DNA from 3 places in the Rhizobium sp. SG570 genome. Region 3 is predicted to be linked to each of the others. Evidence: predicted binding sites of a transcription regulator. Region 3 holds the regulator's gene; each other region holds the start of a gene.

Region 1 (3,120 bases), on a different contig from region 3:
ATGAGGACCGCTTTCGCACGCAAGAGCGCAACGCCGCCGCCGGCCACGATGCCTTCCTCGACCGCCGCACGGGTGGCATTCAGGGCATCGTCGATGCGGTCCTTCTTTTCCTTGACTTCGATCTCGGTCGAGCCACCGACGCGGATCACCGCAACGCCGCCGGTGAGCTTTGCCAGCCGCTCCTGCAGCTTTTCCTTGTCGTAGTCTGAGGTCGTCTCCGCGATCTGCGCCTTGATCTGCTTGATACGTGCCTCGATGGCGGCTTTATCGCCAGAGCCATCGATGATCGTCGTGGTATCCTTCTCGATCAGCACGCGCCTGGCACGGCCGAGCATATCGAGTGTGACGTTCTCCAGTTTGATGCCGAGATCCTCGGAGATCATCTGTCCGGCCGTCAGGACGGCGATGTCTTCCAGCATGGCCTTGCGGCGGTCGCCGAAACCCGGCGCCTTGACGGCAGCGACCTTGAGGCCGCCCCGCAACTTGTTGACGACCAATGTCGCCAGCGCTTCGCCTTCGACATCTTCCGAGATGATCAGCAACGGTGTGCCGCTCTGCACCACACCCTCGAGGATCGGAAGCATCGCCTGCAGATTGCCGAGCTTCTTTTCGTGAATGAGAATATAGGGGTTCTCCAGTTCCACGCGCATCTTTTCGGCATTGGTGACGAAATAGGGCGAGAGATAGCCGCGGTCGAACTGCATGCCCTCGACGACATCGAGTTCGTTCTCAGCCGTCTTGGCCTCCTCGACGGTGATGACACCTTCGTTGCCGACCTTTTCCATGGCCTTGGCGATCATCTCGCCAACGCTGGCATCGCCATTGGCGGCGATCGTGCCGACCTGCGCGATCTCGCTTGAGGACTTGACCTTGGTGGCGCGCGCCTTGATTTCCGCAAGCACGGCGGTAACGCCGAGATCGATGCCGCGCTTGAGGTCCATGGGGTTCATCCCGGCGGCAACCAGCTTGGCACCCTCGCGAAAGATGGACGCGGCGAGCACGGTCGCCGTCGTGGTACCATCGCCGGCAAGGTCGTTGGTTTTTGAAGCCACCTCGCGCACCAGCTGCGCGCCCATGTTCTCGAACTTGTCTTCAAGCTCGATTTCCTTGGCGACCGATACGCCATCCTTGGTGATGCGCGGAGCGCCATAGGGTCTGTCGATGACGACGTTGCGGCCCTTGGGACCGAGCGTCACCTTGACGGCATTGTTCAGCAATTCCACGCCACGAAGCAATCGGTCGCGGACGTCGGTAGAAAAAATGATTTGCTTGGCAGACATTGTCTTTGCCCTGTTCAGTCTTGAGATAAAGGAGCTAAATTCGGTGGATCAGGCAGCCTTGTCGACGGCGTTCTCGATGATGCCCATAATGTCGGCCTCCTTCATGATCAGAAGGTCTTCACCATTGATCTTGACCTCGGTTCCCGACCATTTGCCGAACAGGATCGTATCGCCAGTCTTGACGTCGAGCGGGATCAGCCTTCCATTTTCGTCGCGGGAACCGGGACCGACGGCGATCACTTCACCTTCCTGCGGCTTTTCCTTGGCGGTATCGGGAATGATGATCCCGCCCTTGGATTTGATATCACCTTCGGCGCGTCGGATGACGACGCGGTCGTGCAGCGGGCGAAATAGCATAAAGATCTTTCTGCGGCCGGCGCATAGGGCGGCTGCAACCATAAAATAACATTCTTGGCACTCGATTGATAGGAGTGCCAACGAATATTATTTGGAGAATAAAATCATACGAGAATGGCGTCCATGATTCCATAGAATTGTATGGGCAATTCTGATGAAAATTACCGGCTCCATTGTAATGACGAATGAGTTTTTATTTCAACTAACCGGATTTTCTCCAAGATAAATATCGATCGGTGCTTCGCATATCAGTTTGCTGCGGACGCGGCCGGGTATGGGAAGATGCTTTGGCAGCGCTTTCGACGGCCGCCCGTTCGTCCATGAGCAATTGTAACGGACGATCGTCACGGCCGCCCTTTTGGTAGTTGGGCGGAACCTTGACCGCGGTCAGGATGGGCACCCGCAAAACGGATCTTCATCTCAAATAAAAACGCAACTGGTTGGTGCCAGCGCGCCTGAAATGCTATTTGACTCATAAAAGTCAGGCAATCTTTCCTTGCCCGCAAACGAACAGAGAGAGGCTCACGGCATGTCGATAGAAAAAGTAGCAATCATCACGGCGGGCGGCAGCGGCATGGGTGCGGAAGCCGCCAAGCGCCTTGCCGCCGATGGATTCAGGGTTGCGATCCTTTCATCCTCCGGCAAGGGAGAGGCCCTTGCGGCGTCGCTCGGCGGCATCGGCATCACCGGTTCGAATCAGTCGAACGACGATCTCAAACGCCTGACCGATGCGACGATGGAGAAGTGGGGTCGCATCGACGTACTGGTCAATAGTGCCGGCCACGGACCAAGAGCGCCGATCATCGAGATCACCGACGAGCAATGGCACACAGGCCTTGACGTCTATCTGATGAACGTAGTCCGCGCCGTTCGTCTGGTCACCCCGATCATGCAGGCGCAAAAGTCGGGTGCGATCATCAACATCTCCACGGCCTGGGCCTTCGAACCATCGGCGATGTTTCCGACATCAGCCGTTTTCCGTGCCGGCCTTGCCGCCTATACCAAGATTTTCGCGGATACCTATGCGGCCGATAATGTCCGCATGAACAATGTACTGCCGGGCTGGATCGACAGCTTGCCGGCAACCGAAGAGCGCCGCGACGGCGTGCCGATGAAGCGCTACGGCACGAGTTCGGAGATTGCCGCCACGATCGCGTTCCTCGCATCCGATGGCGCAGGCTACATCACCGGCCAGAACCTCAAGGTCGATGGCGGACTAACCCGCTCCATATGAGACCTGCCGGCCGGCGAAACCGCCCCTCGTTCCAGTCGGGTCAGCACGTAGTCCGAATTACGTGCCGGTTTCTATCGTCGTGGCATTGACGTTGATGGCGCGGCCGGCAAACCAGCCATTGATGGCGGCGCCGAGACCAAGCAGGACGAACAGAACCGAACACCAGGCGAAACTTCCCGTCCAACCGTGGATCATGCCGACGACGAGCGGCCCGATTGCGGCAAGCAGGTAGCCTATGAACTGCGCCAT
Region 2 (3,120 bases), on a different contig from region 3:
TCGCAGGCCTTGAGCGCGATTGAATGCGCGGGGTCTCTAGAAGAGGCCGGCCATTCCATGAGATGTCGATAAGCTTCCGTCACCGAACGAATCTCGGCCGGAAAGCCGAGGCCGACAAGAATAGAAACGGGCTCTTGGAACATATCGGGTTTCATCATGCTCTCCTTCCCAACCCAGATGTTGATGGGCGCCGTCATGACGGCGCCCTTGCTCAACAGAATGCGGATTAAGCTGCCTTCTGCGCGTCGATCTGTGCGGGTGCAGTCGATGTCGAAGCGGGCGCGGCTTCAATGGAGATTCTCCGCGGCTTGAGCGCCTCCGGGATCTCGCGAACAAGGTTGATCGAAAGCAGACCGTTCTTCAGATCGGCTCCGCTCACGCTAACATGGTCGGCAAGCTCAAACCGGTGTTCAAACGGCCGGCCGTCGATGCCGCGATGCAGGTAGCCCTCACCAGGGGTCTCCTCCTTCTTGCCCGTCACGGTTAGAAGGTTGGACTGGAAGGTGATGTCGAGATCGTCTTGAGCAAAGCCCGCCACCGCGATCGTAATTCGGTAACTGTCGTCTCCGGTCTTGATGATGTCATAGGGTGGCCAATCGCTGATCGAACGACCGCGTTGGGCATTTTCCAGAAGATCGAAGACCCGATCGAAGCCGACGCTCGAGCGGAACAGGGGTGCATAGTTATAAGTCGTTGCCATAGCCATATCCTCCTTGAAGCAACATGGATACGGAAGCGCCGAAAGACAGCGCTCCCAGCATGACCAGCCCTTTTCTCAGCGGCTGGCGGCAATCGATTTGGTTTTTCGGATTTTTGAGTTCAAGAGCCTCGTCTGAAAATTTTTTCTTGCTTGTATATTCCTTGGCGACTGAGCTCTTTGGGCCTCCATAACGTCCGGATTTGGATGGAGACCCTCGAGCCTCAATGCAGCTTGAACTCGCCTTCAACGCGGCGCCATTCGCTGGGTCCGATCAGACGCTGATGGGTGTAGCGCACTGAATGCAGCGGCCCGTCAAGGTTCGCCTGCCAGTAGTTGAGGAACTTCTGCATCTCAGGGAAATCGGGAGCCAAATCATAGTCCTGCCAGACATAAGTCTGAAGGACGGATTCGAAATCGGGAATGCGGTAGAGGATATGCGCGGTGGTAAGGCCATAACCGTTGAGCTGACGCTCCAGATCCGATGAAAATCGCATGCTTCATCTCCGTTTCGTAACAATCTGAAGGTGGCGTAAATTTTTGCATCCATCAATGATTTTTTGAACGCTCGAGGCCAGGTTGTTGTTCCTTTCCAGTGTGTTAGCAGCCATTCCTGAAGAGTGCTAATTTTTTTATTTTGACCTCTTGAAATCGAAAATCCGACAAACCAGATCATTTCGCGCAAGACGCTCGATCGAGGTTTTGCGCCCGCCCGGACTGGTCATCCGGTCCGGCCGGGGAACAACGTCATCATTGTTTGTCCATTGGAGGAAAACATGTCGTTCCGACCGCTTCATGATCGCATTCTTGTCCGCCGGGTTGAATCCGAAGAGAAAACCAAAGGCGGCATCATCATTCCCGATACCGCCAAGGAAAAACCGCAGGAAGGCGAGGTCATCGCTGTCGGCCCCGGTGCGCGCAATGATGCCGGCCAGTTGCAGGCACTCGACGTCAAGGCCGGCGATCGCATCCTGTTCGGCAAATGGTCGGGCACAGAGATCAAGATCAACGGCGAAGACCTTCTGATCATGAAAGAAAGCGATGTCATGGGCGTCATCGAGGCCCAGGCAACGCAGAAGCAGGCCGCTTAAGGCGCTTCCAATCACCAGTCGAACTTGCTGCCTAGTAAAGGAGTGAACAGAATGGCTGCGAAAGACGTAAAATTCAACACCGATGCCCGTGACCGCATGCTGCGGGGGGTCGATGTACTCGCCAACGCCGTCAAGGTGACGCTCGGTCCCAAAGGCCGAAACGTGGTTATCGACAAGTCCTTCGGCGCACCGCGTATTACCAAGGACGGCGTCACTGTCGCCAAGGAAATCGAGCTCGAAGACAAGTTCGAGAATATGGGCGCACAGATGCTGCGCGAAGTCGCGTCAAAGACCAACGACATTGCCGGCGACGGCACCACGACCGCAACAGTTCTTGCCCAGGCGATCGTCAGGGAAGGCGCCAAGGCGGTGGCGTCGGGCATGAACCCGATGGACCTGAAACGCGGCATCGATTTGGCTGTCGACGCAATCGTCAAGGAATTGAAGACCAACGCCCGCAAGATTTCCAACAATTCCGAGATTGCCCAGGTCGGCACCATCTCGGCCAATGGCGACGAGGAAATCGGCCGCTATCTCGCGGAAGCGATGGAAAAGGTCGGCAACGAGGGCGTCATCACGGTTGAAGAAGCCAAGACCGCCGAAACCGAACTCGAAGTCGTCGAAGGCATGCAGTTCGACCGTGGCTATCTATCACCCTACTTCGTCACCAACCAGGACAGGATGCGGGTCGAGTTTGAGGATCCCTATATCCTGATCCACGAGAAGAAGCTCTCGAACCTCCAGTCCATGCTGCCGGTGCTCGAGGCCGTGGTCCAGTCCGGCAAGCCGCTCCTCATCATCGCTGAAGACGTCGAAGGCGAAGCTCTTGCAACGCTCGTCGTCAACAAGCTGCGTGGCGGCCTGAAGATCGCTGCCGTCAAGGCTCCTGGTTTCGGCGATCGCCGCAAGGCCATGCTTGAAGACATCGCCATCCTCACGGGCGGTACTGTCATCTCCGAAGATCTTGGCATCAAGCTGGAGAACGTGACGCTGACCATGCTTGGCCGAGCCAAAAAGGTAGCGATCGAGAAGGAGAATACGACGATCATAGATGGCGTCGGCTCCAAGGCCGAGATCGACGGCCGCGTTGCGCAGATCCGCGCGCAGATCGAGGAAACCACCTCCGATTATGACCGCGAGAAACTGCAGGAACGCCTTGCCAAGCTCGCCGGCGGTGTCGCCGTCATCCGTGTCGGTGGCTCGACGGAAGTCGAGGTCAAGGAAAAGAAGGACCGCGTCGACGACGCGTTGCATGCCACCCGCGCGGCCGTCGAGGAAGGCATCCTACCCGGCGGCGGCGTGGCGCTGCTGCGGGCCGTCAAGGCACTCGAC
Region 3 (3,120 bases):
CATGACGAAGTTGGCGTCGGTTTCTGCCGAGGAATCCTCGAGATAATCGAGGTCGATCACCGGCTGGCTGGCGAAGATGCCGCAGGAGATCGCCGCGATGTGATCTTTCAGTACGCGGTCGACTTTGATCATGTTGCGGCTTTCCATCCACTTCATGCAATCGTAGAGCGCGATCCACCCACCGGTGATCGCCGCGGTCCGCGTGCCGCCATCGGCCTGGATGACGTCGCAGTCGACGGTGATCTGACGTTCGCCGAGCTCCTTCAGGTCGACGACGGCGCGCAGCGAGCGGCCGATGAGGCGCTGGATTTCCTGCGTGCGGCCGCCCTGCTTGCCGGCGGCAGCTTCGCGCTTCATGCGCTCGCCGGTCGCGCGCGGCAGCATGCCGTATTCAGCCGTGACCCAACCCTTGCCGCTGTTGCGCAGCCATGGCGGCGTCTTTTCTTCCAGGCTTGCCGTGCAGAGCACATGCGTATCGCCGAACTTGACCAGGCACGAGCCTTCCGCATGCTTGGAAAAATTGCGCTCGAACGACACCTTGCGCATCTGATCGGTTTTTCTGCCTGAAGGCCGCATTCCACTCTCCTGAAACTTCGATGACCGCTTCTACGACCCAGAGGAGGCTTTTGCAAAGGAAAAGCAGGCTTTAATGCCCCACTGCGGCGGTAACCGCATTTTTCCCTTTTGCGATTGCTAACTGAATGATTATATTTTCACTAAGGCTCAATGGAACGGATTTGGCAGCAAAATGGTATTTACGACATCGACGGTTTCGGATGTCATTGCTGCGCTTGACGAACGCTCCAAGGAAATCTTTCGCCGCATCGTCGAAGGCTATCTCGAAAACGGCGAGCCGCTCGGTTCGCGCAATCTTTCGCGCCTGCTGCCCATGTCCTTGTCGCCAGCTTCGGTGCGCAATGTCATGAGCGACTTGGAAGAGCTTGGTCTCATCTATTCGCCGCATATCAGCGCCGGCCGGCTGCCGACCCAGATCGGCCTGCGCTTCTTCGTCGACGCCTTCATGCAGGTCGGTGACCTCTCCGCCGAGGACCGCGCCAACATCGATCGGCAGGTGCGCGGGAGCAATCGCGACCAGCCGATGGAATCGGTCATGTCCGAGGCGAGCCGCATGCTGTCCGGCATTTCGCGCGGCGCCGGCCTGGTCATTACCGCGAAAAGCGATCCCGTGCTGAAGCATGTGGAATTCATCCGCCTGGAGCCGACCAAGGCGCTTGCGGTGCTTGTCGGCGATCATGACCAGGTCGAAAACCGCATCATCGAACTGCCGGCCGGCATCACCTCGTCGCAGCTGACGGAGGCCGCCAATTTCCTCAATGCTCATATGGCCGGCCAGACCCTTCCGGAATTCCGCCGGCGTGTGCAAAGTCTGAAGGATAGCGTCCGCCAGGAGTTGGACAGCCTGTCGCATGAGCTGGTCGAGCGCGGAATTGCGGTGCTGTCGGGTGACGACGCCGAAGGCAAGCCGACGCAACTCATCGTGCGTGGCCACGCCAATCTGCTGGCCGACGTCGGCGGCGCCGAGGATCTGGACCGGCTGCGTCTGCTATTCGATGACCTTGAAAAGAAGGACAGTCTCATCGAGATCCTCAACCTTGCGGAAAGCGGACCGGGGGTGCGTATCTTCATCGGTTCGGAAAACAAGCTCTTTTCGCTGTCCGGCTCATCGCTCATCGTCGCTCCCTACCGCGACGATGACGATCGCATCGTCGGAGCAGTCGGCGTCATCGGTCCGACGCGGCTGAACTACGCACGCATCGTACCCATGGTGGATTATACGGCACAGCTGATTTCGAGGCTGTCGCGGCCAGGGATCTGACGCCTAGTCGGGAAGCAGCGTTCCCGATCCGCCCATTTCCGCCGGAAAATCCTTCTGCTTCGGCAGTCCATCTTTCATGTGCAGCACCGTCGTCTCGTAATTGGCGTGAAATGCCGGTTGAAAGTCGAGACCGGGAAGGACAGCGGCGTAAACATCGGTTACGCCCCATGGGGGATGCTCCGTCAGCAGATGGCCCCCGCAGACCGTGCACCACTTGCGCACGCTCGTTTCGGTCTTCTGGTAGCTGCCGATGCGATCTGCACCCTTGGTAATGTGGACGGCTTCGGGCGGCCAGAGCGAGAAGGCATTGACCGGTCCCGCCGACCATTCCCGGCAGGAATCGCAGTGGCAATAGCCCATCGCGATAGGCTCGCCGTCGACGGTGACCTCGACTGCACCGCAGAAACATTTGCCGGAAAGGGATTTGCCGCTGGACATTGATCTCACCCGCCGTGTTGAGATACGCTTAACTATATCACCGGAGAGAAGGCCTGGATAGCCGAGTCGCAACCAGCGTCTCTGATCCGCCGGTATCTTGCCACCGTCGTAATGCCACGAATTGGCTGATCTTCTCGACAAAGCCTTGATTTTTTCCGGCTAAACCTCGATATCGGGCACATCCAAAAGACAAAGCAATTCGGAGACCGTCATGACCGACGAAACAACGAAAACCGGACCTGACGCCGCGGCGGCCGACACATCAGCGGATTTCGCTCAAGACGCAGCGGAAACCATTGATGCGACCGAGCCGTCTCAGCCGGACCCGGTCGAGCTGCTGAAGGCCGAAAACGGCGAACTGCGTGACCGCTACCTTCGCCTCGCCGCCGAGATGGACAATCTTCGCCGCCGCACCGAGCGTGATGTGAAGGATGCGAAGTCCTATTCCGTGGCGAGCTTCGCCCGCGACATGCTTGCAGTGGCGGACAATCTGCGCCGCACGCTGGACGCCATTCCGGCCGAAGCGCGCGCCGGCGCCGATGCCGGCCTGCAGACGCTGATCGACGGCGTCGAGATGACCGAGCGTTCCATGCTCTCGGCACTGGAGCGCCATGGCGTGCGCCAGATCGAACCGATCGGGCAGAAGTTCGACCCCAATTTCCATCAGGCGATGTTCGAGGTGCCGAATTCAGAGGTGCCGAACAATACGGTCGTGCAGGTCGTGCAGGCCGGCTTCGTCATCGGCGAGCGCGTTCTGCGCCCGGCCATGGTCGGCGTCGCCAAGGGCGGCCCCAAGATCGTCGAGAACGCAGAGGGCGCCAACAGCCCGCTGGACGAAAAAGACG

The links. Region 3 encodes HrcA, which represses chaperone genes, less so after heat shock. Its sites were predicted from a motif close to GTTAGCACTCNCNNNNNGNGAGTGCTAAC; they were not measured.
Region 1: FHT28_RS11155 (co-chaperone GroES) is a predicted target of HrcA. The motif match lies at 1,691-1,719, and genes of this name have one in related genera.
Region 2: groES (co-chaperone GroES) is a predicted target of HrcA. The motif match lies at 1,297-1,325, and genes of this name have one in related genera.

Annotation. Positions count from the first base shown of each region.
Region 1 covers NZ_JAAZQI010000004.1:270,322-273,441, forward strand. The annotation lists gene groL (chaperonin GroEL) at 1-1,280, opposite strand, end outside; gene FHT28_RS11155 (co-chaperone GroES) at 1,329-1,637, opposite strand; gene FHT28_RS11160 (SDR family oxidoreductase) at 2,167-2,871, shown strand; gene FHT28_RS11165 (MFS transporter) at 2,929-3,120, opposite strand, start outside.
Region 2 covers NZ_JAAZQI010000003.1:373,231-376,350, reverse strand. The annotation lists gene FHT28_RS09075 (DUF982 domain-containing protein) at 1-155, opposite strand, end outside; gene FHT28_RS09070 (Hsp20 family protein) at 227-700, opposite strand; gene FHT28_RS09065 (usg protein) at 922-1,194, opposite strand; gene groES (co-chaperone GroES) at 1,474-1,788, shown strand; gene groL (chaperonin GroEL) at 1,840-3,120, shown strand, end outside.
Region 3 covers NZ_JAAZQI010000006.1:91,903-95,022, reverse strand. The annotation lists gene rph (ribonuclease PH) at 1-576, opposite strand, end outside; gene hrcA (heat-inducible transcriptional repressor HrcA) at 749-1,837, shown strand; gene FHT28_RS14225 (GFA family protein) at 1,841-2,275, opposite strand; gene grpE (nucleotide exchange factor GrpE) at 2,487-3,120, shown strand, end outside.